Regions from separate parts of the Cetobacterium sp. 2G large genome, predicted to be linked through region 4. Evidence: riboswitches for the same ligand, from Rfam matches in the RefSeq annotation. Region 4 holds a riboswitch; each other region holds the start of a gene.
The links. A riboswitch is a leader RNA that binds a small molecule or an ion and turns the genes downstream of it on or off. The one in region 4 is predicted to bind cyclic di-GMP.
Positions count from the first base shown of each region.

Region 1: another riboswitch for cyclic di-GMP. It lies ahead of H5J23_RS10165 (winged helix-turn-helix transcriptional regulator); the one in region 4 lies ahead of H5J23_RS08955 (HD domain-containing phosphohydrolase).
Region 2: another riboswitch for cyclic di-GMP. It lies ahead of H5J23_RS12065 (hypothetical protein); the one in region 4 lies ahead of H5J23_RS08955 (HD domain-containing phosphohydrolase).
Region 3: another riboswitch for cyclic di-GMP. It lies ahead of H5J23_RS10570 (hypothetical protein); the one in region 4 lies ahead of H5J23_RS08955 (HD domain-containing phosphohydrolase).

Region 1 is NZ_JACHTH010000005.1:1,543,406-1,551,153, reverse strand. Features, by position in the region: gene H5J23_RS10175 (hypothetical protein) at 1-718, opposite strand, end outside; gene H5J23_RS10170 (cold-shock protein) at 931-1,131, shown strand; cyclic di-GMP riboswitch class I at 1,260-1,335, shown strand; gene H5J23_RS10165 (winged helix-turn-helix transcriptional regulator) at 1,451-1,741, shown strand; gene H5J23_RS10160 (hypothetical protein) at 1,777-3,171, opposite strand; gene H5J23_RS10155 (hypothetical protein) at 3,256-4,656, opposite strand; gene H5J23_RS10150 (CAP domain-containing protein) at 4,973-5,407, shown strand; gene H5J23_RS10145 (YbaN family protein) at 5,441-5,803, opposite strand; gene H5J23_RS10140 (LemA family protein) at 5,894-6,448, shown strand; gene H5J23_RS10135 (DUF2207 domain-containing protein) at 6,429-7,748, shown strand, end outside.
Region 2 is NZ_JACHTH010000007.1:314,040-321,787, reverse strand. Features, by position in the region: gene H5J23_RS12085 (efflux RND transporter permease subunit) at 1-2,468, shown strand, start outside; gene H5J23_RS12080 (hypothetical protein) at 2,535-2,966, opposite strand; gene H5J23_RS12075 (hypothetical protein) at 3,239-3,412, shown strand; gene H5J23_RS14350 (transposase) at 3,655-4,077, opposite strand; cyclic di-GMP riboswitch class I at 4,274-4,349, shown strand; gene H5J23_RS12065 (hypothetical protein) at 4,489-5,214, shown strand; gene H5J23_RS12060 (hypothetical protein) at 5,279-5,881, shown strand; gene H5J23_RS12055 (hypothetical protein) at 5,966-6,694, shown strand; gene H5J23_RS12050 (hypothetical protein) at 6,717-7,748, shown strand, end outside.
Region 3 is NZ_JACHTH010000006.1:12,896-20,643, forward strand. Features, by position in the region: gene H5J23_RS10555 (RNA-guided endonuclease TnpB family protein) at 1-121, opposite strand, end outside; gene H5J23_RS10560 (IS607 family transposase) at 87-686, opposite strand; gene H5J23_RS10565 (hypothetical protein) at 822-1,604, opposite strand; gene H5J23_RS10570 (hypothetical protein) at 1,626-2,336, opposite strand; cyclic di-GMP riboswitch class I at 2,417-2,492, opposite strand; gene H5J23_RS10575 (hypothetical protein) at 2,765-6,313, shown strand; gene H5J23_RS10580 (DUF11 domain-containing protein) at 6,326-7,748, shown strand, end outside.
Region 4 is NZ_JACHTH010000005.1:1,274,291-1,282,038, reverse strand. Features, by position in the region: gene purH (bifunctional phosphoribosylaminoimidazolecarboxamide formyltransferase/IMP cyclohydrolase) at 1-225, shown strand, start outside; gene purD (phosphoribosylamine--glycine ligase) at 240-1,490, shown strand; gene guaB (IMP dehydrogenase) at 1,571-3,028, shown strand; cyclic di-GMP riboswitch class I at 3,081-3,156, shown strand; gene H5J23_RS08955 (HD domain-containing phosphohydrolase) at 3,211-5,319, shown strand; gene H5J23_RS08950 (ABC transporter substrate-binding protein) at 5,337-6,803, shown strand; gene H5J23_RS08945 (hypothetical protein) at 6,820-7,659, shown strand; gene H5J23_RS08940 (hypothetical protein) at 7,659-7,748, shown strand, end outside.

The DNA.
Region 1 (7,748 bases), 270 kb from region 4:
TTTTTTCAATCTCTTTAAATTTATCTAAATTTAAGTTTGAATCATTAATAAAATTAAAACCACCAAAGATGTGGATACAAACTTCTAAAGAGCATATAAAAGAAAGTAAAAAATAGTTTATAGAAATACCTGAATTTTTAAGTATAGGGTAAAGTTGAGAAAGCCTTTTTTTTGTATCAAAAAGTTTAATAGAGTTTAAAAGTTCTCTCCTTGCAGGAACTAAAGTATCTTCTTCAATAAAAAATTTCATAAGTTTTTTATAGAATAAAATTTTATCTTTTTTTGATAGTTTTTTTAATACTAGACCTTTGCCGTGATAATATTCATAGGTAGTACCATTTTTAGAAAAATCATCTTTAACAACTTGAAAAGATCTTAAAATAGTGCTACGAGAAATATCTAAAATTTCTTTTTCCTTTTCTAAATTTAAAAACCCAGTAGAGATAAATTTAATAAATAAGTAGTCAATCTTTTCATCTGCAGTCAAAGTTGTAAAGTTTTCAAATAAAAATTTCAATTCATGAGGCATCAATTTTAAAAAATAGAAATTATCATTTTTTGAAATAATAGGTAAATTGATTGAAGCTAAAAAATCATTAAGCTGTGAAATTGTTTTAATGATAGAATTTTTTTCCACGTTTAAATACAGTTGCATATCTTCAATAGAAATCTCAGTTTGAGATAATAGTTTTAAAATATTAGCAGCTGTTGTATTCATTTAATCACCCCCGACATTAATAGTTTATCATATATAGATATATATTAAAATAGAAGTGAATGAAAAAAATAGATATGATTATATACCACTTTTGCTTCTATAAAAAGAAAAAATGGAATATTTAATTTATAAATTATATATGATATTATTAGAGCATATAAGAAATTAATTAAATTTCAAAAAGGATTATAAACACGGAGGGGAATAAAGAAATGACAAAAGGTACTGTAAAATGGTTTAACAAAGAGAAAGGATTTGGATTTGTAACTTGTGAGGAAGGAAAAGATTACTTTGTACATTTTTCTGGAATTATAGGAGATGGATTCAGATTTTTAGAAGAGGGGCAAAATGTATCTTTCAGAGTTGAAAGTGGAGATAAAGGGCCTTTAGCAAAAGAAGTTCAAGCAAACTAATACCTAATCCTAATAATATATAAAGGACGGAGATGTTCCGTCTTTTTTATTTGTAATTGTTTTTGTATAGAGCATTTTGTAAAAAAAACATTGCATAAAATGGTAAAAATAGGATATAATTAGAGTACAAAATTATATGGCAAACTATGAGAAATCATAGGACGCAAAGCTATAGGGCCTGTAAAATGGTAGCCAGTTGCACTTATCTTTTAAATTGAGGGATAAGTGTTTTTTTTTTGAAAGAATAAGTTAAAAAAAGGAAAAAGAGATAATGTCTATAATAGTATATATAGATAAAATCTATTAGGGGTGTTGTATTATGTGTAAAACAGAAATAAAAAAAGAGTTAGGGAAATATCATATTAATTACACACATGAGAGGATTTTAAGAAGAATAAATGAGAACCCAGGAATAACTATGTGTGAATTAACTAAGGGATTGGATTTGTCAAAGGGATCAGTTTCGCTTTGTATAAAAAGATTAGAAGAAGAAAATTTGATTCAAAAATATGGAACGTTTGATGATAAAAGAGTTTTTAGACTTCATCCAACAAAAATAGGAAAAGATTTATGTAGTAAAATTAAATTAATACAAATATTAAAAATATAACCTCTGTGTAAGTTTTTCTACAGAGGTTATTTTTATTATATTGGTAAAGGATAATATTTAATAAAAGGATAGTTAGAATTTAAATTTAAATTTTCAAAAGTTATTACTAAAGAAACTTCTTCGTGTAAAAGATAAGTATCTAACTCATAATATTTAATAAAATGAGATATATGTATATTTTCTTTTAAAAGAAAAAGATTTTTAATAACAGGATGTAAAAATCTAGGAAGATCTCTAAAAACAACTATTGTATTTGTAACTTCTGAAAAAGTGTTTTTATTTAAATTTAAAAGATAAAGAAAAATAATATTTGAAAATTGAATATTAAAATAAGTTTTTCTTAATTCAAGAAATAGATGATAACATTCATTTTTTGCTTTAATATTTAAATTTAAACTAAGAAATGAAAGATCATGCATTGATAAAAAAGAGCTTTCTTTACTTGCAATATGAATTCGATTACTAAATTTTTCAAAATAACTTTTTTGAAAACAGTTTATAGATATAAATTTAGAAAAGAGCTTTATAAGTCTCTGAGACTCTTTATCCAAAGATACATTTGTTTCTTTTAAAATTCCAGCACAAAATTTTAAAGTTAAAATAAAAACATTTATATTCTTTAAAGGAAATTTTCCCAAAGTTGAAGTTTTGAAAAAAGTATATGCTTTTTCAATATGTTTTAAAGAAAAAATATCGGAGAAATATTTTTTAAACTCTTCTAGAGATAGCGTAGAGATATCTTCAGAACAATTTTCATCTAAATATACTCTGTATATACTGCATAAAAGTTTTTTATTGTTAGCAAAGATATCTAAATCAAAAGCATAAAGAAAATAATCTATTTCATGAGTAGTTTTTTCAGATATTTTTTGTTGAAAAAAATTAAAATAATCTTCAGCCATTAAAAGTGGTAACTCTTCAAATTCAACTAAAAATTTAAAAAAATATGAAAGAAAGCAATTTTTAATATTATTAATATCTCCTAAAATACTAACCCCTTTACTAGGAATACTACAAATATTTAAATTATAAAATTCTAAGGATTTTTTTACAGAGATTAAATCAGCGCTTAATGTTCTTCTAGATATATTAAAAATAGAAGATAAGGTATTTAGATTTAAATTTATGTTTAAATCATAATGTCTTAGCAAAACTAAAATAATATAAAATATCCGATCTTCTTTAGCAAAAGTCTGTTGTTGCTTTAAAATTTTAAAAAGAGATTCATTATTTATAATCTCATTAACCATATTTTGTAATAAAATATTTTGTTTTTTATTTCCTATAAACTGATAAATTTGTTTTATATATAAAATAACATTTTGTTTATTCATTCTTAAGAAGTTACAAATAAAATCTATATTTTTATCAGGAATAAAATTTAATAATTTATATATTCTGATATGATTAGCATTAATATTTATTTTCATTTTATTATTCCCTTCTTTAATTAGATACTATTAATATAGTATATCATCTATATATAAAAAATTAAATCAAAAGGATACAATTTTTTATTTATAAGAAAAATTTTCAAGAGCTTTATCAAAAATATAACCATAAATAGCTGAAAGAACTTGCATAGAATTAAAACTATTTACTACAATTGTTTTTGAATTTAAACTAGGTTCATCACTTAAAATCAAATCATATTTATTTTCATAATTCTCTGGATTTAATTTATAAAAAAAAGTTGGTTCTATATGAAAATTAAACTTTTTGTTATGATTGTATAAAGAATCTTTTAAATGATTATCATCTAAAATGATAACTTCATTAAAAAGTAATAAAATATTTTTTAATGAATCTTTATTATGTTCAATAATTATTTTTACAATGATTTGTATAATTGAGATTTTATCACAAAAAAATAGATTTAAGTTATATTTTTTTAAAATATTATCTAATATATTTAATAAAGTTTTTTCTTTATTAGTTATAGTAGAACTTTTAACTTTAAAGATATGATTTTCATATTTAAAAATAGAAAAACAAATTTTTTTTAATAACATTTTTTCTAAAAATGGATTTAAATTATTTAAATTAAATTTTTCTTTTACCTCTTCAATAGTTTTAAAAGCTTTTTCTAAAGTACTTGGTTCAAAATTTATTTCATCTCTTTTTAAAGAGATTATAAAATAAAATATTTGCTGTTGGTATAAGGCATCATAATCTTTTAAATTTGATTTAATAATATTTTCAATATCAGAAAAATCTTTATACTCATAGTCTTTTTTAAAATTAAATCCTCCAAAAACTTTTATACAAATATTTAGCGAACATAAAAAAGATATAATAAAATGTGTTGTTGGTAGATTTAGAGCTTTAAAAATCCTATATAAATGGTTGAGTAATTTATTAATATTGTAGTCTTCAATTAAGTCTATTATGAAAATAGAATGATTTAATGAGAAATCACATTTTATAAAAAATTTAATTAACTTTTTAGAGAAAATATTTTTATCAGTTTGAGATAAAAAAGTTAATTTGAGTCCTCTTCCAACGATATATTCATACTGCGATCCATTGGTTTCTAATGTTTTTTTGATATCATTAAAATATCTGATAATGGAACTTCTAGATATATTTAATCTTTCCTTTTCAGATTCTAAATTGATAAAACCATTATGTATAAATTTAAGATAAAGATAATCTACAATTTCATCACTAGTTATAAAATCCTTTCTTCGAAAAAGATTTTCCCATTGAGATTTAGAAAGTTTTAAAGAATAAATACCTTCATTTAAGGTTATTAATGGAAGATTTTCATCCTTTAGAAAAGAGTTGATAGAATTGATATTTTTGTAAATAGATTTTTTCTCTAAATTTAAATAGAGAGAAAGTTCCTCTAAAGAAAAGTCCCCTTGAGAGAAAAGTGTTAAAATATTAATGTTTGTTGTATTGATTTGAATCACCCCCATCTTAACTTATATCACGAAAAAAAGATAAAGAAAATATGAAGAATTTTAAAAAATAAGAGAAAAGTGTTATAAAAATTTTCTACAAATAAAAAAGATAGTTATAAAAATTACAACTATCTTTATAAAAGTTAATTTTAAAATGATGGTGGATTTGAAACCCAAAGAATTTTAGCACTACCTTTTCTACAATTAGATAAATAGTGATTTTTACTAAACTATATAAAAACTCAATTAGAAGAAAAATAAATTTGGAGATATAAAAGAGATTTTGCTAAGATATATTATAGAAAACTATAATAGGGAGGCAAAATTGAAAAAATTACTAGGAATAATGGTTTTTCTTTTAGGAACATTAGTTTTTGGAGCTAATGAGGATCAAAAGGTTATTTTAAAATTAGTTAATAGGGAAAGAGTTAGTAGAGGATTAAGTCCTATGAAGTTAAATTCAAAATTAAATAAACTAGCTAAAATAAAATCTGATGATATGTATAAAAATAGATACTTTAGTCATAACTCTCCTGTTTACGGGACACCTTTTGATTTAATGAAAAAGCATAGGGTAGATTATATGACTGCTGGAGAGAATATAGCAAAAGGTCAAAATACACCAGAATATGTTATGAAATCATGGATGGATTCTCCAGGACATAGAAAAAATATTTTAAATCCAAGATTTAAAGAGATGGGAGTCTCAAGAGATGAATATGGAAATAATATCTGGACACAAATGTTTATAGGAAGTTAATGAAATAGGTTATAGTGAGTTAATCGCTATAATCTATTTTTTTATTGTTTCAACATTTATAATATGAAAAATAACACCTACAAGGATAAGTAAAAGTAAAATTTTACCAATGATAAAGGGCATAAAAAACATTCCTAATGTCATCCCAAAAATTGTGGATAATATAGCAATAATCTTATTTTTTTTAGTAATTCCCTTATTAACTCTATAATCTTTTAAATGCTCACCAAAATATTTATTATTAAGCAACCAGTTATAGAATTTCTCTGAACTTTTTTCAAAAAAATACGCAGCAACTAATATAAAAGGCACAGTTGGAATTATAGGTAAAAATGCTCCAATGATACCAAATCCTAAAAATAGGAAACCTAAAAATGTAAAAATCTTTTTCTTCATGCAAAAAGCCTCCAGATAAAAAGTTTTCATAAGGATTTAAAAATAAATATAGTATAATACATAAAAGAAAAAAATAATAGGGAGGAAGTTATGATTTTAGGAATAGTATTTATAGTTTTGTTAGTTATTTTAATTGGTTATATTATAGGAGTGTACAATAAGTTAGTTAAAGAAAGAAACTTTGTGGATGAGGCTTTTTCAACAATTGATGCATACTTAAAGAAGAGATATGACTTAATACCAAATTTAGTAGAAACTGTAAAGGGATATAAAAATTATGAAGGTAGTACATTAGAGGCTGTAATAGCAGCAAGAAACAGATATATGACTGCTACAACTCCAGAAGAAAAAATAGAAAACGAAAATATGATAACAGGTGCTTTAGGAAAATTATTTGCTTTAACAGAAAATTATCCTGAATTAAAAGCAAATGAAAACTTTATGAAGTTACAAAGTGAATTAGTAGCAATAGAGGAAGATATTTTGCAAGCAAGAAAATATTATAATGGTAGTGTTAGAGTTTATAATACAATGTGTGAAACATTTCCAAGCGTTATAGTGGCTAATAACTTTGGATTTAAGAAATATCCATTCTTTAAAGTTGAAAATGAAGAGGAAAGACAAAATGTTAAAGTTCAGTTTTAGCCTATTTTTTCTTTTAGTTACAACTATTTTTGCAGATGCAGGATATATAATTGATAACTATAAAGTAAATGTAAAAATAGATGATAAAAATATCTACAGTGTTGATGAAAATATAAGAGTGGATTTTTTACAGCCAAGACGAGGAATATATAGAATAATTCCAGAGGAGTTTAATGGAAAAGAGATAAAGGTTACAAATATAAAGACGAATGTTCAAACTGTTGCAAAAGATGAAGGGAATTACATCTACTTGAGATTAGGAGATCCAAATAGATATTTGACAGGAATAAAAGATTATATAATAAAATATACCTATAATATAGGTTGGGATAGAAACTCTAGTTATGATGAAGTTTATTATAATCTAATTGGAAATGATTGGGATACGACTATAAAAAAGGTTGAATTTACTATAGAACTACCTAAAAGTTTTGATAGTAATAAAGTGAATTTTACTCTAGGAAAGTATGGTAGTACAGATACTAATGGGGTTAAATGGAACGTAAATGGAAACATAATAAGTGGTTATACAACAGTAGATTTAAATCCAAAGGAGAGCGTAACGATAGCTTTACCGTTGCCAGAGGGATATTTTAATTTTAGAGATCAAAAAATAACTTATTATATATTTAAGGGTGTTTTATATCTAATATACCTTTTTATTCCAGGAATGGCATTTGGACTTTTAAAAAAATATAAAGATAGAGATAGTGTTATCCAAACGGTTGAATTTTATCCTCCTGATAATCTTACACCAACAGAAATAGGATATTATATAGATGGAATTATACATTCTAAAGATTTAACAAGTTTAATTTTTTATTGGGCTAATAAAGGTTATTTAAAAATTAATGAGTTGAAAAAAGGTGGGTTATTTACAAAGGATGAATTTGAAATAGAATTCTTAAAAGATAAAATAGAAACAGAAAAAGAGTTTGAAAAATATATGTACAATGCTCTATCTGCTTATAAGAATTCATCAAATAAATTAAATATTAAAGATTTAAGAAATAGATTTTATAAACACATTGATAAAGCAGCAGAAATTTTAGAGATAGATTTAATTATGAGTAAAAAAACTTTATATAGCTCTAAAAGCTTAAGAGCTGGTGGGAGTGTTAGAACATCTATTTTATTCATAATAGCTGCTAGTTTTGGATACTTTTATTATTTTGGTACAAGTGCAGGAATAGATACAGCAATCACTATTATATTAGGTGGGTTATCAGTATTAGTGACCTTAGCTATAAGTGGTAAAATAAAAAGTAGAACACAATACGGAAACGAAATTTTAGGAAAA
Region 2 (7,748 bases), on a different contig from region 4:
TAACAATTGACCCAGAGAAGTTAGAGGCTTATAATTTTTCAGTAACAGATTTATATAGTACTTTAAAAAGTTCAAGTTTAAACTTTCCATCTGGATATATAAGAGAGGGAGATAAAGAGTATTTAGTAAAAGTTTCAGGAGAGGCTAAAACTTTAGAGGACATAAAAGAGATTGTTTTAGAAAATGCCAATGGTGAAACGTTATACCTAACAGATGTTGCTAAGGTAGAGTTAAGTATAAAAGATAGAGATAGTTATGGTAGAACTGATGGAATTGATAATATTATAATAAATATAGAAAAGAGTGATGTTGGAAACACAGTTGAAATCTCTAAGATAGCAAAAGAGGAGTTAAAAAAGATGGAGCCTCTTTTACCTAAAGGGGCATCGTTTACTATAAATAGAGATTCTGCTGTGGATATAACTACATCTATAAATACAGTAAAAAGTAACGCTATAACAGGGCTTGTTCTAGCTGGAATAATTCTATTTATTTTCTTAAGAGATTGGAGAGCAACTCTAGTTGTAACAGTGGCTATACCAGTTTCAATAATTGCAACATTTGGATTCTTTGGAGCTAAAGGAATGACATTAAATATAATATCTTTAATGGGATTATCTTTAGGAGTGGGAATGCTAGTGGATAACTCAATAGTTGTTTTAGATAACATCTTTAGGCACTTAACTGAGTTAGGACAAGATAGGATGGAAGCATCGGAAAATGGAGCTTCAGAAGTTATTATTCCAATAATAGCTTCAACAGCAACAACAATCGCTGTGTTTATTCCCATAGTTATAAGAGAGGGAAGAGCAAAAGAGATGTATAAAGATATGGCTTTTTCAATAACGTTCTCTTTATTAGCATCTTTAATAATAGCAATAACATTTGTTCCTATGATATGTAGTAGAATTTTAAAATCTAAAACTACAGTTCATGAAGAAGGAAAAATTTTAAAAACTATAAAGAAGTATTACTCTAAAGTTTTAATACTATCACTAAAATATAAAGGTATAGTTTTAGGAGCTATGGTTGTTCTATTTGTAGTTATTGTAGGATATGGGTCTAAAAAAATTGGTGGAGAATTTATGCCAACAACTGACGATGGAGTTTATACTATTATAGCTGAAATGCCAAGTGGTATGGAGATTGAAAAATCAAATAGAATTACAAAAGAGTTAGAAGCTATTGTTGGGAAAGATCCACAAACGAAAAAATTTATATCTTCAGTTAGTAAAGAAGCTGTTTCTGTTATGATAGATATTGGTCCTAAAAGTGATAGAGATAAAAAAGTTCAAGAGATTATGAATGAAACGAGAAAAAAGATATCACATATTCCAGATGTAAAGTTAAACTTAGTTCCTAGAATGGCTTTTGGAAGAGGAACAGGAAGAGATATAACTTTAATTTTAAAATCTGATGATCTAAATCAATTAGGTTATGTTTCAAAAGTAATTTCAGAAAAAATGGCAGCAAATCCAGGATTTACAGATATAAATAACTCTATGGTCAATGGAAATCCAGAAGTGAGAATACTTTTAGATAGAAAAAAAATGGAATACTATGGAGTTAAAGTTAATGATTTAACGCTTTCAGTAAGTTACCAAATATTAGGTGGAGCTCCAATAAAGATAAAAACAGCAAATGAAGAGGTAGACGTAAGTTTAAGACTTGGTGAAGAGTTTAGAAACTCACCTGAAAAGGTTCAAGAGCTAAGAATAAAATCAAAAGATGGTGGAGTTGTAAAACTTAAAGATATAGCTACTTTTGAAATAGGAGAGGGAGCTTACGGAATAGATAAAGAGGATAAGATTACAATGGTAACCATTGATGCTAATACTACGAATGGGCTCGATTTAGTGACAGGTCAAAAGTATATAAAAGAGATTTTAGACGAAGCAGGTTTACCTAAAACGATAACATATTCTTTTGGTGGAAGTGGAAGAAATATGGCTGAAGTAAATGAGCAGTTAAAGGCAGCCTTTGTAGTAGCGATGTTCTTAGTTTATTTTATACTTGCAGCACAATTTGAATCATATATTTTACCAGTTATTGTTATGGGAACAGTTCCTCTTTCAGTTATAGGTGTCTATAGTGGACTTTTATTAACTGGGCAAAAGACCAATACAATGGTTTTTGTTGGAATCATTATGCTAGCAGGAATAGTTGTAAATAACGCAATAGTTTTAATAGATTATATAAAGATTCTTTTAGAAAGAGAGTTACCTTTAAAAGAAGCTATATTAGAGGCTGGAAGAACGAGACTAAGACCAATTTTTATGACAACAATGACAACAGTATTTGGAATGGTTCCTTTATCTTTAGGAATTGGGCAAGGTAGTGAAATGTATAAGGGAATGGCTATAGCAGTTATTTTTGGACTTATATTTTCTACACTATTAACATTGATATTAATTCCTATATTGTTCTATATTTATGAGGTTGTAAAAAATAAAATTTCAAAGAGATAGTATTTGATTAAATGAGGGCATGTTTGTAGTTTTTATTACAAACATGCCCTTTAATTTTTTCAGTATTTAAAATATTTTTTGTAATTTAGACCCGCCACTAATTTGAACATCTGCAACAACTTTTGAGATTTCATTAGAAAGATTTTCCATATTCACACCATATTTGAAAAACCAGTAAAAGTTATACCCAGGAGAAGAGGTTATACATATCATTTTTAAATTAAGAGGTTTAAAGCTGTAAGTACATAAAGTTCCTAGTTGGAAAAGTGGAACTGAAAATATATTTATTCTATTTCTTAATTTAAAAACACTAACTATTCTAGTGTTAGTTATTAAAAAAGAATTAAATGAATTATTGTAAGCTGAATAAAGAGTTTCATCAGGATAAATTATATCTTTATTTTTAGGATTTTTTAAAAATTCTTTGGTGTCTGTTGGTATCATTTTAAGCAAAGGGATAAATAAAAACCAAAACATTAATTTAAAAGCTCTTATCATAAGATTCACCTCATTTAGTATTTCTATTTATTTTTACTTTCTTTTTATATATATCCTTTTTAGAATAATATTTTCTTATTTGTTTAGTAGTTAGTTAGAAACTTGTTAGTGTTAGAGACGATAGATTGTAGTTTAGAATAGGGAATAGTTCCTTTAGCAATTATGATTGAAAAAAAATAAAAAATAATATATAATTTATTAGAAATAAAAAAATAATTTAATATTTAATTTAGTAGATTATTTGTAATAGTTAATTTAATAAGCTAAGGGGAATGAAATTAAGTATTATGTTGGACGATGAAGAAATCGTAACTGAAATTGATGGAACAGATGTAAAAGAACTTCTTTCGTTATACGAATATTTAGGAAAAGAAATTTGCAAAACTTATGAGTTTGATTATTCAAAATTATTAGAAATAATGATAAAAAGAGAGTTACAAAAATAAATTTAATGCTCTGAGAGTTAATAGAGTAAATAAATAATTGAATATAGAAAGCATTCTTTTATTAAATTAAAAGAATGCTTTTTTATTATATAAGGAAATTATAGAAAAAATTTAGGCAAAAAAATACTGAAAAATTTGAGATAAGACAAAAAAAATAGTATAATAATGCGAAAGCTCAAAGTTGTGAATACCACAAAATACCGCAGGTGTTGTGCGGGTGAATAGTTATTTGAGTTAACGTATTAAGAAAAACCAGTTTTAGGAAATATTACACCATATTTAATATGGAATATTTCTAAAAGAACAAGATTAGAGTTACATTTAGGGCAAATTAATGGATTCGTCTTAAAGGTTTTAAAAATACGTTCAGCCCAAGAAATTTTGCCTTTAAAAAGCTTAATTTTCTTGGGTTTTTTATTTTTATATCTTCTAGAATATAGCCCAAATCTTCTAATCATTTTAAAGTTTTTAGGTGGAATATGTGCTAATAATCTTCCAATAAATTGAGTCATGGGAAGAGTTAGAAATATTTTCTTTGGAGAGTCAGGTTTTTGATACCAAAATGTAACAGAGGAGTCCGTAATATCAGTAATCCTATATTCAGCTATTGCAGGACGCGCGAGATATCGTCCAATATATTTAGCAATTTCAAAAATATTATTAATTTTTTTATTTGTTTCTTTTTTTCAAAAAAAAGGAAAAATAAGTTAGGTTTTGTATATTAATTTGACTACAATATTGTGTACTAATAAAAGTTGAAATGGTTTGAAATAAAAAACTTTATTGGTATTATAGAAGTTTTTTTAAAAAAAAATAAAAAAATTTCTAATTGAAAAAATAAAAAAAATAATATATAATAGCATTTCAATACGGCAAACTTTAGGAAACTGAAGGACGCAAAGCTATAGGGCCTTTAAAATGGCAGCCAGTTGCACTTAACTTTTGTAATTATAAATACAAAAGCTAAGTGCTTTTTTATTTCCATAAATTTTAGTCTAAAAATCGTCTTTTTTTACTAAAAAAAGGATGGGAAAATACAATGTTTTTTAAATTACAAAATAGTCTAGGGGGGACAAATGAGGAAAATTTATCAAATTATTTTAATGTTTTTACTAATTTTTTCTATAACATTTCCATTTCATATTACACCAACATTTTTTGAAAAACGTATAGATGGTGGGGGAGGCTACCAAGAATTTACAATGTATAACAACAGCACAAAAACACAAAGATTTAAAATAGTACCACTACCTGGAACAGGTGAGTATAAAGGACATATGGATAAATGGATTGAGTTTAGTCCTAAAATAATAACAATTAAACCAAGAAGTGAGAGCACTTTAAAAGTTTATATAAAAGCACCTAAAGGAACTTCAGAGGGAGAATACTCAACATTTTTAAACTTTAAATCAGTTCCTGTACCAGAATTAGCAAAAGATGATGGAAAAAATGTTGCAGCAGCAGCACGTATGGCATTAAATGTTAATTTGGAAATTGTAGCCTATGTGGGGGATTTAAAACCAAAATTAGAAATAAGTAACTTAAAAATAAGTGAAAATAAAGAGAAGGAAACAGTAATCTCTTTTAATGTTAAAAATAATACTTCTAAAAGAGGTATTTGGTATAACATAGATATCATTGGTAATAACGATGGATATGAAACATTGGAAAAAGGAAGAATAGGAGTTGAAGCAACACAGGATGTAGTTCTAACTATGAAAAAAATGAAAAAGAGTGATATATCTGGAATTAGACTTAGAGATTCATCAACATATGAAGAGATAACTAAGAAAAAACTTTAATATCAAAAAACTTGATATATATTAGGGAACATAAATAAAAAAAATACATATGGGAGGAAACAAAATGAAAAAAGTTTTATTCGGAATCATAGCATTATCAATGGCGGCGTTTGCAGCAAACCCAGGAGATAAAGAAAATGGAGCATCAGTACCAGTAAGAGTAATAGCAGAGGTTGTAAAGCCAGCTAATGCACTAGTTATAACAGATGAGGCAGGAACAATATTAGATGAACTTTTATTAGATCATAAAATTGTTGGAGGAAGTGACAAAGGAGATTCAGTAATAGCTAAAAATTTCAAAGTTAAAGTGACTGGTACGGATGGAGCAGTTGATACAAAAAATAATGGTAATGTAACTATCGCATTAAATAAGACAACTACAACTTTAACAAAAGTTGGATCAGCAGCAATTCCTGCAAATCAAATAACTTCTAATTTAAGACTTGTAAATGGGACTGGAGATACGAATGCTCCTAATATTGGAGTAGATTCTTACGAATATAAAGCACCACTTTCAGGAGGAGAGCATCTAGGAACAATAACATCTACAATAGCAGCAGGTTCAGTTCCAACAACAGCAGGATCAGGAGCTTATGACAATAAAGTTTCTACAGATGCTATGCCAACATTAACAGTAACTTATGAAGCAGCAGGATCAGGAAAATAATAATTCCTTTAAACTTAGAGAGAAGCTCTATTCTCTCTTTTTTTAAGAGAATTATACACTAAATTAAAACATGGGGGCAGTTTTATGAAAAACATTTTTATTCTTTTTTTCCTTTTAGTAGTAAATATCTTTGGATATGTAAATATAAATCCTGTTACTTTTGATAAAAAAATAGATGGTAAAGGAGAGGTTCAGGAGTACACTTTATATAATCCAACTCAAAACACCTTAAAATATCAACTTTATCTAACTGATGAAGGAATAGAAAAATCTATGAAAAACTGGATAGAGATATTTCCTACAACAGTTACTTTAAAACCAGGGCGTAGTGGAAAATTTAAAATTTTTATAAAAGCACCAAAAGGTGCACCGAAAGGTGAATACTTAGTTACAGTTGGTGTAAAAGAGATAGCACTGCCTAAACTAAATTCAAAAGAAAATTCTACAGTTCAAATTTTAACACATCTAAAAATGGATTTAGCAGGATATGTTGGAGATTTAAATCCTAAAATATTTTTAAAAGATTTTTCGGTTACTCTAAAAGAAAATAATCTTAATTTTTATGGATTGATTGCTAATGTTGGAGAAAGAAGAGGAACATTAGATTTCTATTTAGCTGAAAATAAGGGGAAAAATCCAGCTTATATTGGTAATCTAAGGCTACTAAAAAATGAAAAAATTAAAGCATTAAAACTAAATCAAAAATTAGTAAAACATGATAAAGATTTAATAAAAAATTTTTCCAAATATAATACATTGATAATTAAAGATTCTCTAAGCAAAAAAGTCTTGTATGAAGAAAAAATAAAATAGCTAAAAAAAGGGGGGTGTAGTCTTGAAATTAAGATTAAACATATATTTACTAGCATTTATATGTTTTTCGTTACTAACATATTCAGCAGAATTTACTTTAGAAGAACTAAATGAATTAAAACGTTTGAATATGATAACAGAGGAAGAGTATGAAATTTTTTCTAATGAACTTCAAGGAGTTCAAGAAAGAGAAGACTTTTTCAGTTTAAAAGTTAACGGTGCAAAAGTTAGTGATGTATATCCCATTATAATTCAAGACAATAAAATATACCTTCCTGTTATAAGTCTATTTAATGCAATAGGATTTAAAGACTATACAATACAAAGTGAGATTTTAAAAGCAACTTTAGGAACAGATGTTAAAGAGGTTGAACTAAAACCTAGTGATTCCTATGTTGTAGTTGAGCAAAGTGATTTCTTTGTAGAGAGTGAAAAAATTAAAGAGTTATTTTTAAGAGAACTCCATATAGATCAAGAGAAATCTAGTGTTTCAATGAGACTTAGCTTTGAAACGTCAGCAGAGATAGAGGCATATTTAGCAAATGTTAAAGATGGATTAATTGATGCTAAAAATGCTGGAGAGCTTATGTTTACAAGTGAGCGTACTCTATTTGATGTGGGATATATGCGTTTTGATTTTCAAGGAGTTTTAAATAAAGCTGGAAAAGATTCTAGTGATAGAAAAACGGAAACTGATTGGACAGGAAATTTAGAATATCAAGGACCACTGCTTTACGGAGAGTTCACAACAGCTTATGATGTGAGAAATAATAATTTAGGAAATACAAGCTTATACTATCCTGATGTCTATAAAAATCACTCTTTAAAACTTGAAAATAATGGTAGCGGAGGAGTTAGAGAGTGGGCAGCAAGCTTTAGAAAAGAGCGTGGATATTACATTAAAGGTAAAAATTATGTAATTCAAGAAACTGTACCTATTGGAAGTAGAGTAGAACTGTTATACTTAGGATTTCCAATTGAAGTTAAAGATGCTGTTGATGGAACAGTGGAGTTTGATAACTCAGAGATTCAAGAGAACAGACGTTATACTTTA
Region 3 (7,748 bases), on a different contig from region 4:
AGTTTTCTTTTTGTCTATTCAAAGTCCAGTTATATATGAATCTTGCTGTTCCTGTTGATTGCCAAAGAAATAATTCCTGATTTTTATTAGGTTTTAACCTTATCTTCTTTGATAGAATCATCAGAAATCAGCTCCTTTATCATTTGTTTTGCCCTATTTGCTCTCTTTCCTTGAAGTCTACAGCTGAAAACAGTAACTATTTGTACTAGATCTTCTACAAGCTCTTCTTGTTCGATTTTTTCAGTATTGTCTATTATTTCTATTTCAACAGAGTATTTTTTACAAAGATTTTCAATTAGTTCATATCCAAATCTTAATAATCTATCTTTATACAAAAGTACAATTTTTTCAACTTCTCCATCCGTTATGAGATCAACCAGTTTATTGAACCCTTTTTTATTGTAATTTATACCTCTTCCAAGCATGTACAATTTTACATTCTCTATCTGTCTTTCCAAGTCCTCTTTTTGCTTATTAGAGCTAACTCGACAATAACCAATTGTTTTTCTATTTTTTTTAACAATAGTAATTCCTAAAAATTTATTAAGTTGCTCCTCTGAGTAATACCTATATCCACTGTCTGTTTTATGATGTGGCACTAATTTTCCATTAGAATCCCAGTTTCTTAATGTTTGAGCTGTAACATTTAATACTTTTACCATCTCTCTGGTTGAGTAATATTTCATTAATTTCACCTCAACTTATTGTATAATAAAAACTATAAAAATCAGAATTATCTTTCGTAATTTATATTTTTATTTTAACTGTTACTTACCTCTTTTTTCAAAAAAGGCCACCATAATAGTGGCCATAGTTATTTATTATCTTTTTGCTAAAGCTGAAGCATTTGGAACAACTGTTCCATCTGCTTTAATTCCTTCTGTTTGGTTTACAGTAGAAGTATTGTTTACAGTTCCAGCTGTTGGAGTATAACTTGCTTTATACTCTTCATCAGATGTTGTAGTAGGTATTTTACTAAATCTAACAGCTAATGTAGATGTGTTAGTATATTGACCTTCAATTGGATTATTTGTTGTTCCCATTTGCGCTGAATTTATTACAGATTGTAAATTAACTTCTATATTACGAATTGATTTAACCTCAAAATTTCCAGCACTTTTTTCAGTCTCACCAGTTAACGATAAAATTTGACCTCCATTTGTGCTTTCACCAAAACCAGATTCAAACTTTGCATGGCTTTCAATAACTGCGGCTGTTAGTGTATGTGCTAACACGTCGTCACTATCTACATGCTTAAGATTGTTTGTGTTTGATGTATCAGCATTTAATGCTATATTAAGAACTGTTCCTGCTGGAAAGTTAGTTCCATTTGTTTTTCTTATATAAACTTTTCTTGCTACTGTTGAATCAGCTGATGTTCCTGCCATAAGTGTTCCATGATCTAAAACTGCCTTTTTAATAGCGTCTGTTGGTGCTCCATCTGCTGTTCCTTCCGATGATGTAATAACTAATCCTGAGTTAATGATAAACGCTCTTGTTTCAACGTCGATTTGGTTATTTCCGTAAGTTGAGTTATGTACCCCTGTTGATGCTCCAAACGCCATAGCTGATAGTGCAGCTAATCCAAATAAAATCTTTTTCATATTTAATCTCCTCCTTGTTTTCTATAATTTGATTTTCTTAATAAGGTTGTTGCTAATCTCTTCATATATGATTAATTCATAAGGGTCATTTTTCTTCATCCCTTCTAAATCAATAACCTTAGTAACACTTTCCTTTTCATAGATACGTCCCATTGAGTTTCTAGAAACTGTCTTATTCTTTCCTTTAACCTCAATTCCGTACTCTACCCCTCTTTTTAAAGAAGCATTTTTCAAATCAATTTTTAATTTTGTTTTTCCTTTTTCTTCAAAAATCTCATGCTTTACAATATCAATCACAGGTGGTATATCTCCCACATAACCTATCAACTCTAAAGATGCTGAGATTGTAACTCCTGCGTTAGCAACAACTTTCTTCTGGCTCTTATCTAACTCAGGTATCGTAATTGGTACGCAGTTTAAATGAAACCCATACTCTCCAACTGGAGTCCCCTTAGGTGCATTAGCATAAACTTTTAATATCCCAACATCACCAGATTTAACTGTTAAAATCTTTGGATAAAGCTCTACCCATTTACTCATATCCCCACGAATAATACTTCCTGGTTCTACTGAGAATTTATATCTTATAGTTTCCATCCCATTATTTGGAAAGTAAAACTCTTGATAACCATTTCCATTGTCAAATCTCTTTTCAAACCCATCTGGCATTATATGAAAACTGTAACTCAAAAGATTCACAATAAATAAAAACATTACTAATATATACTTCAAAAAAATACCCCCTAGAATTTAAATAAAAAAAAGTTGCAATAAGAATAATACTCTTAATCTTAAAGATTAAAAGTACTACCTATTGCAACTGGCTGCCATTTTACAGGCCCTTTAGTTTTGCGTCACACAGTTTCCTGTGCTTTGCCATATGAAAATGTTTGAAAAAAACCCTTGTTGAATTAATTTTATACTGAAATTTATGAAATGTGAATTTGAAAAAAAATATAAAAAAATTTAGAAATTTTCAAAGTGGTTTTTAAATATTCAAAATACTCTACTTATACCATCAAAAATTTATTGTTCCTTTTTTTAGAAGATTTGAAATTTTATAAGCAATCCATTAAAAACTTTCAAATTTACAATTCCTTTAAATTTGAGTAATACTAATTATAATAGTTTGTATTTTCAATAAAAAAGAGGTGAAAATTATGAGAAAAAAACGATTAAAAGAACTCACTTTTTTATTAGCAGCACTAATAGTGATTTCTAATGTTTCTCTTTCACAAAGCGAAGCAGATGAGGTAACAATTAGCACCATGGGGACAATTGACTTTAACAGATTAGAACAAAACAAGAATGAAGTAAAAAAGGTTATTTATCCTGGAAGGTTTACTTTGGAAAATAGAGGAGCTTATATATACTCTTTGGTAGATCCTGTTCCAATTGAACCAAAACTTTCCTTAGGAACTGAATCAAGGGTGGCTCTTCAAAGTGAGACCATCCCATTTTATATTTACACGAACTATCCTAATAACATAGCTCGATGGGAGTTATCTATATACTCAGTTGAAGATGAGAATTTGATAGCACCTATAGAAGTTATTAAAGGTGACTCTCTTAATGTAAATGAGATGTTATCTTGGCAGTATAAAGAAAAAATTAATCCAAATGATGGTGATGAATATCTTTATAAATTAAGAGTTTATGATAAATATGGAAACTTTGATGAAACAAATATGGAAAAATTTACTTTTCAAGAGAGTGTTGAAAATAATAATATTGAACACAACTTCTTTGGAAAAGATAACACTAAGTCTAGAAGTATCTTAGTTACTGGTTCTAGGGTTAGAGTTTATGGAAAAGGTTTAAATACTATACGAACTATTGATTTAAATGGTCAACCTCTAGAGGTTGATAAAAATGGAAACTTTGTATATGAGATGTATACAGAGAATGAGGGAGAGAAAATTTTAAATGTTAAGTTATACGATAATCACGGAAAAGAGTATAACTATGATATGAGGGTAGATATTCCACGAAGATATGATTTCTTAGTGGGTATGGCTGACATCTTCATTGGGCAAAACTATGTATCTGGAAATGAAGCTATTTTAGCTCCAAATAATGAGTATGATGGTGATTTATTTAGTACAGGTAGATTGGCATTTTACTATAAGGGACTTTGGGAGAACGGCTACAGAGTAACTGCTCAAGCTGATACTTGGGCTAATGAATTTGATTATATGTTTAAAGACTTCTCTAAAAGAACTTCTAGAGAGATGTTTGAAAAACTTGAAAGAGATGATATTGAATTCAATTTAGGAGATGACTCTACATACTATAGAGATACTGAAACAGCTGGTAAGTTCTACTTAAGAGTAGACAAAGATAAATCTCATGCTATGTGGGGAAGTTATAATACTGGCTTTACTGGTAACTACTATGGTGACTATGATAGAAGTTTATATGGAGCAAAAGCTGAGTACCAAAGTTTGCAAGGTACTGATTTTGGAGAAAGTAAATATCAAGTTAAAGCATTTATTTCAGAGCCTGAAACACTTTTCTCATCAGATGAATTTGCAGGAACAGGAGGAAGTGTTTATTTCCTAAGTTTCCAAGATATTGTTACTGGAAGCGCTAAACTTAGAGTTGAAATTAGAGACCCTAGAACAGGAAGAGTTTTAAGAGATATTGTTCTAGAAGAGTTTAGAGACTACGAGATAAATGAACTTCAAGGTAGAATCATCTTAAAAAATCCATTACCTACAATTATAGCTGATGGTGGTTCTGGAGATATTATAAAAGAGATGCCTTACTACGGAGAATCAGTAGTATTAGTTGCAGATTATGAGTTCTACTCTTCTGACACAGATTTTTCTAAATTAACATATGGTACACGAGGTAAAGCTTGGTTAACAGACAATATAGCTCTTGGTGGAACTTTAGTAAATGAGGCTAGAGGAGATGGCTTTGAAGATTATGAGCTTCAAGGTGCAGACTTAACTTTAAGAAAAACAGATAACACATATTTAAGAATGGAGGTAGCACATTCTAAAGGTTCACAAAATATAATTAATAACTTTTCATATAATGGTGGTTATAACTTAGATTTAACGAAAAAAGATTGGGAGGATATATTAAATTATAAAGATTTAAATTCTCTTTACAATAATATTGATGGGTATGCATATTATTTAGAAGGAGAGGTGGCTTTAAAAGATTTCAATGAAGGATTTGGAAATGCTGATAGAATGGGGTTCTGGTATCGTAAAAAAGAGAGAGGATTCTCTAGAGCTGGTCTTGCAAACTCTGCTGAAATAGATGACTATGGATTTGAATTAGATTATGAATTAAATGAAAGATGGGATTTATCACTTGGAGCTAGTAAATTTAAAGAAACCGATCAAGATTTCGTAAATCCTGGATTTAATCAAGTAGAGGAAGATAGAGCTGATATTCTACTTTCTTATAAATATAATGAAAAACTGACTCTTTCAACAGAGTTAGAGTATTTAAAAAATAAAGAGTGGAATTATAATAATGAGTTTGCTAAAGAGGAGGCTATCCTTTTAGGAGTTAGAGCAGACTATGAATTCCTACCTAATAAAACTGTTTATGTTGAAGCTCAAACAGATGTACTTTCTGATAACTATGAAGCGAATAACCTATATACTTTAGGAACAAACTTAAAAATAGGTGAAAAACTAAAGCTTAATGCTGAAGGAAGTACAGGTAATAGAGGTCAAGGAGTTCAAGCTATGTTAGGTTATGACTTAACTCCTGAACACAATATATATGCAGGATACGCTTTAGAAAATGACAATGGACTATTTAATGATGGTAATAATAGTATCTTCACTGTGGGACAAAAATTTAAATACAATGATAATTTAAATATGTTCCATGAAAATCAGTTTGTTGATCAAAATAGTGGAAGAGGTTTCTTACAAACTTATGGTTTAGATTATGATTATACATCTGACTTAAGCTTAGGAACTTTAATACAACAAGGTGACTTAGATACAAATAATGGAAAATTAGAAAGAACATCTGTAAGTTTATACAGTAGATACTACGGTAAAGACTTTATGATTAGAAACAAATTAGAGTATGGAAGAGATAGAGGAAATAATCTATCAGCTGACACTTGGGCAACTATAAATAGAGCTAAAAAAGTTATAGATGAAGAGTATACTCTATTTGGAAAGCTTAACTATATCTATAGAGACTCTTTCTATGATAAAGATGATAAATCTGCTGAAGCTGGAGTTGGATTAGCTTATAGACCTATTTGGAATGATAGACTTAACTTAATCGGTAAGTATGAATATGTTTACAATATGGGAATTGATAGCCAATTAAACTCTACAAATGATGAAAAAGCTCATGTATTATCTTTAGAGGGAATCTACGAATTTAATCAAAGATGGGATATTGGTGCTAAATACGCTGTAAGACTTGAAAGTTTAAGAGCTGGACAAGGAGAAGGAGAATGGTATGATTCTAACTTAGATCTTTATGCAGTAAGACTAAACTATGAGTTTATTAAACAGTGGTATGCTTTTGGAGAATATCATCTACTTAGAGATATGAAGGATGACTCATATGAACATGGAGCGATAGTAGCAGTATATAGAGAAGTGGGACAAAACTTCAAAGTTGGAGTTGGATACAACTTCTCTAAATTTGATGACGACTTAACAGACTTAGACTATAATGCCAAAGGTTGGTTTATCAACCTAATCGGTAAATTCTAATAGGGAGGGCATATGAAAGTCAAAAATTATGTAAAACTCATTTTATTTGCAATTTTAAGTTTTTTCACAACAACCATGGCTTATTCAGCCAGTCCAACACCTTTTACAGGGCGTGAACAAGAGGTTGGGTATATATCACAACAAACAGGTTCTTCTTCTGGAAACGTAAGCGTTAGAGCTATTGATCTTTCAGATGGAACAATTGCTGCAACATATAATAATATTTATTCATATACTCCAGGGCAATTAGTAAATGCCTTTGGATATAATAGCCAAGATAATTTTATGTACGCTATTAGACAAAGAAAATTTAATGGTCAATTCCAAATCGTTTTAGAAAGAATTGGTAAAGATCCTAATAATACTTCAAAACTTTTAGTTGAAACTATAACAGGTCCTTTAGCTACTTCTTCTGAAAGAATAGCAACTAATGGACAATATGGAAAAACATATGTCAATACAGGTACATTTGATTTAGCTGGAAATATGTATATTATAGCTGGAAATCAAGATAAAACGTATATCTATAAAATTACTAGAACACAAGATATAGGTGTAACTACAGCAATAAATACAACAAATGATTATGTAGTTGAAGCTATAGTATCTGGAATCCCTAGCGGTATTGAACTAGGTGACTGGGCATATAACCAAAAAGATGGGCGACTTTACTTTGTAAATAGAGATGTGGAGGGAAATATCTACTCTATGTCAACAAGTGGTGGTAACCTTACAAAGTTATCAACTACTAAAGGTCCTGGAGTTGAGTTTACTGGTGAAGATATAGTTGGAGTTTTCTTTGATAATAATAACAATCTCTATATATATAATACTAAAAACGGTAAAACTTTTAAAGTTAACGTAGCTGGAGACAAAGTTATTGTACCGTATATAGATGATTTAGGTCCTGCTGGAGGAGGAGACGGAGCTAGAAATATTGAGAAACCTGTAACTACAAAACCACAGATAAAAGTTTCAAAAGAGTTTTTAACAGGTGAAGGGCTTCCTATTTATGATGATACTAACAAAGTATTAAAACTTAAATATAAAGTTACTATTCAAAACCTTAATAACTTAATACTTCCTCATTTGAACTTGACAGATGAGTTAAATTTTGATCATATTTCAAATACAAGTGGTATTAAATTTGAAGCTAGTTCATTACCTACAGGTGCTACTTTAGACGTTAATACTGGAGAAATTTCAAATATTATGCTTCCTGGAGCAACATCTACATCAAAAGGTAAAGTTGAAATAGAATTTTTCGTTGTTATTCCTTACTCTTTAATAACACATTTGGATAATGATGTTCTGAACACTATTAAAGTTACAACTCCTGAGACAAATGATGTTTGGGAAGATTCAGCGGAAGGAACTTTTGAAGTTAAAGAGATTGTATTTTTAGATAAGAAATTAACTGCTGGTCCTAACTATT
Region 4 (7,748 bases):
GCTGCTAAAATAGCTTTAGAGCAGGGACACAAAAAGTGTGAAGGAGCGGTTTTAGCTTCTGATGCGTTTTTCCCAATGGACGATACAGTAGAGTTAGCTGCTAAATTTGGAATTACAGCTATAATTCAACCAGGAGGATCAATAAAAGATACCCTTTCAATAGAGGCGTGTAATAAGCATGGAATAGCTATGGTATTTACAGGAGTTAGGCACTTTAAACATTAATTTTGGAGGAGTTTATGAAAGTTCTTATAGTTGGAAAAGGTGGAAGAGAACATGCAATTGCATGGAAAGTAAAAGAAAGTGATTTAGTTAAAGAAATATTTATAGCCCCTGGGAATATTGGTATGGAAAGCTTAGGTACATTGATTAATATCCCAGAAGAAAAAATAGAAGAGTTAGCAGATTTTGCTCAAAAAAATAAAATAGATTTGACAATTGTGGGACCGGAAAATGTTCTTGCTTTAGGAATTGTAAATGAATTTGAAAGAAGAGGATTAAAAATCTTTGGTCCTACAAAAGAAGCTGCAAAAATTGAATCAAGTAAAGAGTTTGCTAAAAAACTTATGAAAAAATATGGTGTACCTACTGGAGATTATGAAACATTTACTGACTTAGAATTAGCAGTAAAGTATGTAGAAGAAAAAGGTGCTCCAATAGTTATAAAAGAGGATGGATTAAAAGCAGGAAAAGGTGTAACTGTTGCGTTTTCAATACCAGAAGCAATTGAAGCTTTAGAAGTAGCTTTTAGTATCCCTAATAATAAGGTTGTAATAGAAGAGTACTTAGATGGGTTTGAATTTTCTATAATCGCTTTAACAAATGGCGAGACAGTAATTCCATTAGAAATAGCTCAAGATCATAAAAGAGCTTATGATAATGATGAAGGGCCAAATACTGGTGGAATGGGAGTTTACTCACCAGTAGATAAAATTGATTCAAATATAATAGATGAAACTTTAGAAAAAATATTAAAACCAATGGCTAAAGGAATGGAAAAAGATGGAATTCCATTTAAAGGATTTCTTTTTGGTGGAATAATGTTAACAAAAGATGGTGTAAAGACGATAGAGTTTAACGCTAGATTTGGTGATCCCGAAGCTGAGGGGATTCTTCCAAGATTAAAGTCAGATTTTGTTAAAGCAATATTGGATTTAATGGAAAATAAAGATGTGAATTTAGAGTGGGATAATAGATATACAGTAGCAGTGGTAATGGCTTCAGAAAATTATCCAAAATCATCAACAATAGGGAGTGGAATAGAGATACCAAAGGATTTGGAATCTGTAGTATTTCATATGGGAACTAGAAAAGTTCATGGCAAAATTGAAACAAATGGTGGAAGAGTATTATCCGTGGTAGCTTATGGAAATACTTTGGAAGAAGCAAAAAAGAATGCTTATTTAGATGTGAAAAAAATAAATTGTAAAAAATTATTTTTTAGAAATGACATAGGCTCAAAAATGTGCTATAATAACGAAAATAAATAAAAAAAGACCTGCACAGTACTAAAAAAAAGTGCAGGTCTTTATTTAAAAATTGGAAAATTATAATTGGAGGCAGTAGGAAAATGATGAATGGAAAAATAATAAAAGAAGCAATAACTTTTGATGACGTGCTATTAGTTCCAGCGAGATCAGAGGTATTACCGCATGAAGTGAGTTTAAAAACAAGACTTACAAAGGATATCGAATTGAATATTCCAGTTTTAAGTGCAGCGATGGATACAGTAACAGAAGGAGACTTAGCAATAGCTTTAGCAAGACAAGGTGGAATTGGATTTATACATAAAAATATGAGTATAGAAGATCAAGCTGCTGAAGTAGACAGAGTAAAAAGAAATGAAAGCGGAATGATAAAAAATCCAGTAACTTTAACTAAAGATTCTACAGTATGGCATGCTGAAGAGATAATGAGAAGATATAAAATATCAGGATTACCAGTAATTGAAGAAGATGGGTCATTGATTGGTATCATAACAAATAGAGATTTGAAGTATAGAAAAGATATGGATCAATTAGTAAGTGACATAATGACAAAAGAAAATTTAGTAACAGCACCTGTTGGAACAACATTAGAAGAAGCAAAAGATATATTATTAGAAAATAGAATAGAGAAATTACCAATAGTTGACGAAAATGGAAAGTTAAAAGGACTAATAACAATAAAAGATATTGATAATTTAGTAGAGTATCCATTTGCATGTAAAGATTCTCAAGGAAGATTAAGAGTTGGTGGAGCAGTTGGTGTTGGAGCAGATACTTTAGAAAGAGTAAAAGCTCTAGTAGAAGCTGGTGTAGATATAATAACTGTAGATTCAGCACATGGTCATTCAAAAGGTGTTATGGAAAAAATAAAAGAGATTAGAGAAAATTTTCCTAAGTTAAACATAATTGGTGGAAATATAGTAACTGCAGAAGCAGCTTTAGATTTAATAGAAGCTGGAGTAAATGCTGTTAAAGTAGGAGTAGGACCAGGATCTATTTGTACAACGAGAGTTGTAGCTGGAGTAGGTGTTCCTCAATTATCAGCAGTTAATGATGTATATGAAGTTTGTAAAACAAGAGGGATTGGTGTTATAGCAGATGGTGGAATAAAACTATCTGGAGACATGGTAAAAGCTTTAGCGGCAGGAGCAGATTGTGTAATGTTAGGAGGATTATTAGCAGGAACAACTGAAGCCCCTGGAGAAGAGATGATATATGAGGGAAGAAGATATAAAGTATATGTAGGAATGGGTTCAATGGCAGCAATGAAAAGAGGATCGAAAGATAGATATTTCCAAAATGATGCTAAAAAATTAGTTCCTGAAGGAATAGAGGGAAGAGTTTCGTATAAGGGAAGCTTGAAAGACGTTGTTTTCCAATTATGTGGAGGAGTAAGAGCTGGAATGGGATATTGTGGAACATCAACAATTGAAGATTTAAAAGTTCATGGAAAATTTGTAAAAATTACAGGAGCAGGATTAAAAGAGAGTCATCCGCATGATATTATTATAACTAAAGAGGCTCCAAACTATTCTAAATAGATATAAAAAGTTGACTTTAATGTTTTGATTGATTATAATTAAAGAGAAATCTTTATTTATAAGGCAAAGTAGGGGAAACCCTATGACGCAAAGCTATAGGGTCTTTAAAATGGCAGCCAGCTGCAGTAGTCTTTGTGATTATTGCAGTTTTTTTTTGCAAAAAATTATTTATGGAGGAAAAAATGAAAAAAATAATATTATTATATTTAATGTTAGTAAGTTGTAGTATTTTTTCAAAAGATAACATTAATATAACAATACCATCAAATACAACAGATATGTATTTGTATAAAGATTTAGAAAAAGGTGAATATCAAGGAGTTTATATAGATATTTTTGCAGATGTATTAAAAAATAAAAATATAAGTATAAATTTAGATGGTGAAGATAGTGACGTTGTACTAAGAACGATTGAAACTCTTGATGGGAAGAGAGTGTATGATTATTTTGATACTCCAATGATATATAGAGTAGGAGTTGTTGTTAATAAAAATTCCACACTTTCCAACTTAGGAAATGTAAAAAATTTGAAAGTAGCATATATTCCAAATCAACATGGATTAAAAGAGTTTAAAGAAAGATACAACAACTTAAATCTAGAAAAAATCGAAGTGAAAAACTTAGACGAAGGATTAGAAAAACTTTCAGAGGGAGAAGTTGATGCTTTTATAGCACAAGATTGGTATGATAAAAATTCAGGAGAAACAAATTATAAACTTTTAGAGAATATTAGATATAACGAACAAATAGCAATTAAGAAAAATTTGAAAAATATTCATAAAGAGATAGAGGAAACTATGGACACTATAGAAGGAGATAGTTTTCAAAAATTATTATCAAAAAATAGAATAGAATTTTATAAGTATTTACTAAAAGATACACCAAGTTATGAAAAAGTAAAGGAAAGCTATAAAACTATAAAAGTGAAATTAGGAAAAGATAAATTTATGTTACCTTTTTACTATGAACAAAAGGGTATTTACCAAGGATTAACAGTTAATATAACTAAAGAGTTAGAGCAAATAATAGGGGTGCCATTTGTTTTTATAAAAAATGGAGAATATGATATGGAAGGAATAGCCATTGAAAATAGTGAAGGTAAAAGTAAAATTAATTATACAAAACCATACTATGAAATGAAATTATCAGTGGCAAATAGAAAATCTGATGGGTTTATACAAAATATTTCAGATTTAGATAAAGCTAAAATATTAGTATTAAAAGGGGATTATAGCTGTACTTATTTAAAAAATATACTAAAAAATAGTCAGATAATAGAAGTTGAAAGTTATGAAGAGGGATTAGAAAAGTTATTAAGTCAAGATGGTGAATATTTAGTAGGTTATTTTAATATATTGACGGGAGTAATAAGTAATAATTTTTTAGATGATAAAATTAAAGTAGCTGGAATATTAAATGATTCTTTTGGAGTTAGTTTTGGAATTTCAAAAGAACAAAAAGAGTTATCAAATTTAATAGAAACAATATTAGAAAGTTTCACTGTTGATAAAACAGTTATAGATAATAATTTGTTAAAAAATTCTATAGTTACTCAAAATTATAAATTAATTTTAAAAATATCAATACCAGTAGTAATATTTATATTTATTTTAATAATATTAATAGTTAAATCTGAAAAAAATAGAAAAAAAGCTGAAGAATTAAGTTTTTCATTAATCGAAGTTTTAGAGATGGCAAATCAACTAAATGATGAAGATACAGGAGATCATGTGAAAAGACTAGGGATGTATTCAACCCTTTTATCTGAAAAGGCAAATGTTCCTACAGAATCAAGAGAGAATATTAAAAGATTTTCTTCTTTGCATGATATAGGAAAAGTTGCAATTCCATCAGAAATTTTGAAAAAACCATCTAAATTAACTAAAGATGAATTTAATAAAGTGAAAGAACATGTAAATATAGGGTATGATCTAGTAAAAAAATTAAAACTAGGAAAAGTAGCTGAAAATATAGTTAGATATCATCATGAAAAGTGGGATGGAAGTGGTTATCCTTTAGGATTGGAAGGAGAGAATATTCCGCTAGAAGCAAGAATTGTAGCTGTTGTTGATGTGTATGATGCATTGAGACAAAAGAAATTCCATAGAGGTGCACTGTCTCATTTAGAAGCCTTAACAATGATTGAAAATGAGAAAGGAAAGAGTTTTGATCCAGAACTAGTTGATATTTTTGTAGCAAATAATAAAGAATTTGAAAAGATTTATGAAGAAAATAAAGAGTCGTTAGATTTAGCAACAGAATTCTATTCTGCAATAAAAAATAATAAATAATATTAAGAGGTGAAAATTTGAAAAGATATTTATGCTTAATTTTATTTACTCTGACAATAACCTTAACTTTTGGAGAAGTGGAAACTTATTTAGAAGAGATACCATTTAATGAGTATAGTGATTTAAATAAAGATAATATAATTAATAGTAATAATGATGAAATAAAAATAGTGCAAGCAGTTAAAATAGCAACTGTAGATCCTATTTTAATGAAGGATCAGTATTCAATGAGAGTTGTAGACTATCTTTATGATACATTATTTAATTATAATGAAAAAGGTGAAGTTGTTCCAAATTTAGTTGAAAAATGGGAATGGAAAGATGACAGAGTTTTAGAACTTAAGTTAAGAGAAGATGTTTATTTTCAAAATGGGGATAAAATGTTAGCAAAAGATGTAAAAGAATCTTTTGAGAGGATGTTAAAAAGTGGTGTTTTTAAAGATTTTTTTAATGATATTCAAAACATAAAAATTATAGATATAAATACAATAGAGATAAAGTTAAGAGGGAAAAATAATCTTTTTTTATCAATGTTGACTTATTATATGTGTTCAATAACTAAATATGAAAATGGAATTATTTATGGAACTGGGCCATATAAATTGGATAAAATAACAAGTAAAGAGGTTATTTTATCTAAGAATGATAAATATTTTAAGAAAAATCCAGGTCCTTTTAAAATAGAGATTTTATCAGAGATAAGTGATAGAAAAAGAGCACTTTTATATTTTAATGAGGATGTTGATGTTATTTTAGATTTGAGTCCAAAACAAATAGAAGAACTTCAAAAAGAAGGACTTATTGATAAGAATGCAATATTAAAAAAGACAAAAGAGTTGGATACAGTTGCAATAATATTTGGAAATAAAAATAAAATTTTTACAGATAAAAAAAATAGACAAGTTATAGAAAGTGCTATCGATAAGGATGAAATTTTGAAAAATATTTTTAAAGAAAAATCTGTAAGTACATTCTTTCCAGAAAGTTTGTTTGAGTCAAAGTTATCTATTGTAAGAAAAAGTAGTTTTTCAATTGATGATTTAAATAAAAGTAGTGTAAAAAATAAAAAAATAGAGATAACTGTTTTAAATGACGATATTTCTATAAAAATTGCTAATAGTTTGAAAAAACAATTAGAATTAAAAGGGGTTTTAGTAGAAGTAGTGCCGTACCAACAAGAGGCTTACTTAATGAAGTTAGAAAATCAAGATTATGAAATAGCTATATATAGTGTTCTTTTTGATGAAAAGTATTTAATTTATAATTTAGGAAAAGTAATGGTGCATGATATAGGTGATCAAGATATGTATAATGCATCTTTACCATTTTTAGAGATTTTAAAAGATGAAGAAGAAAAGGAAAATAGAGATAAAATATATGATAAAATTGTTTTTTTAATATCTAAAAATATACCGTATATTCCATTGATACATAGAGAAAAAATTGCTGTAGAAAATGGGAAATCAAATATATTGCTGAAATAATGGGAGATGATATATTTTGAAAAAAGTTTTGTTGTTTTTTCTATTAATTTTTCGTTTAGTAATTTTTGGAGATATGAAATCAGATACGTCACGACTAGTTGAAAAAAGAGAAGTTGTAGGAGAGGGATATCAAAATATAGATTATTTAACGAATAATTTTAAGATAACAGGATTAGGTGGTTATGACAAATTAATTTATGAATTTGAAAGTTTTGGAAATGATTTTTTTAAGAAGGGTCATATGTTAGAACCGCGAATAAAGATAAAGCAAATGTGGATAGAGCCATTGGATGCAACTATAGATACGAATAATAAAGTTATTTTAGGGTTTAATGGTAATTGTAATTTAAGAGTAAGAACTGTTGTAGGAGTGAGAAATAGCTCGAGATTAAGTGGGAAATATACATCGTATCCGATTATATTAATCTTAAAAGGGAAAAGAAAAAATAGCTCTAGCTATGATAGAATTATGATAGAGGTAAGAATGGAGTTAGATATAGTAAAGACGTTAAAAATTTCAACAACTCCAATGGACTTAGGAATAGGAGTACAAGGGCAGATGCTATCTTCGTCACATGGAAATCATGGATATTTAAACATAGAGGGAGAGCCGAATAGGAATGTAATAATTAACTACCCAAGAGAAGTTGAAATGTTTAATAAAATGGGGAAAGGTAGTATAAAGGTTGAGATATCAAGTCCGGACTTATATTCTACAGGAAATGAAGAATATTCTACAAGGTTATCTGAAAGAGGTGAAAAAAAAGTAACTTTTTTTGGACAGGTTAGAGATACTAAAAAAGCAGTACCAGGTAAGTATAGTGGAGATTTAAAAATAAAGGTAAGGTATAACTAATGAAAATAATAAAAATAGCTTATGTAGGATTGGTAGCTATTTTTTTTCAGTTTTCTTCAGCTAATTTATTTGCACAAGAAGATGTAGGT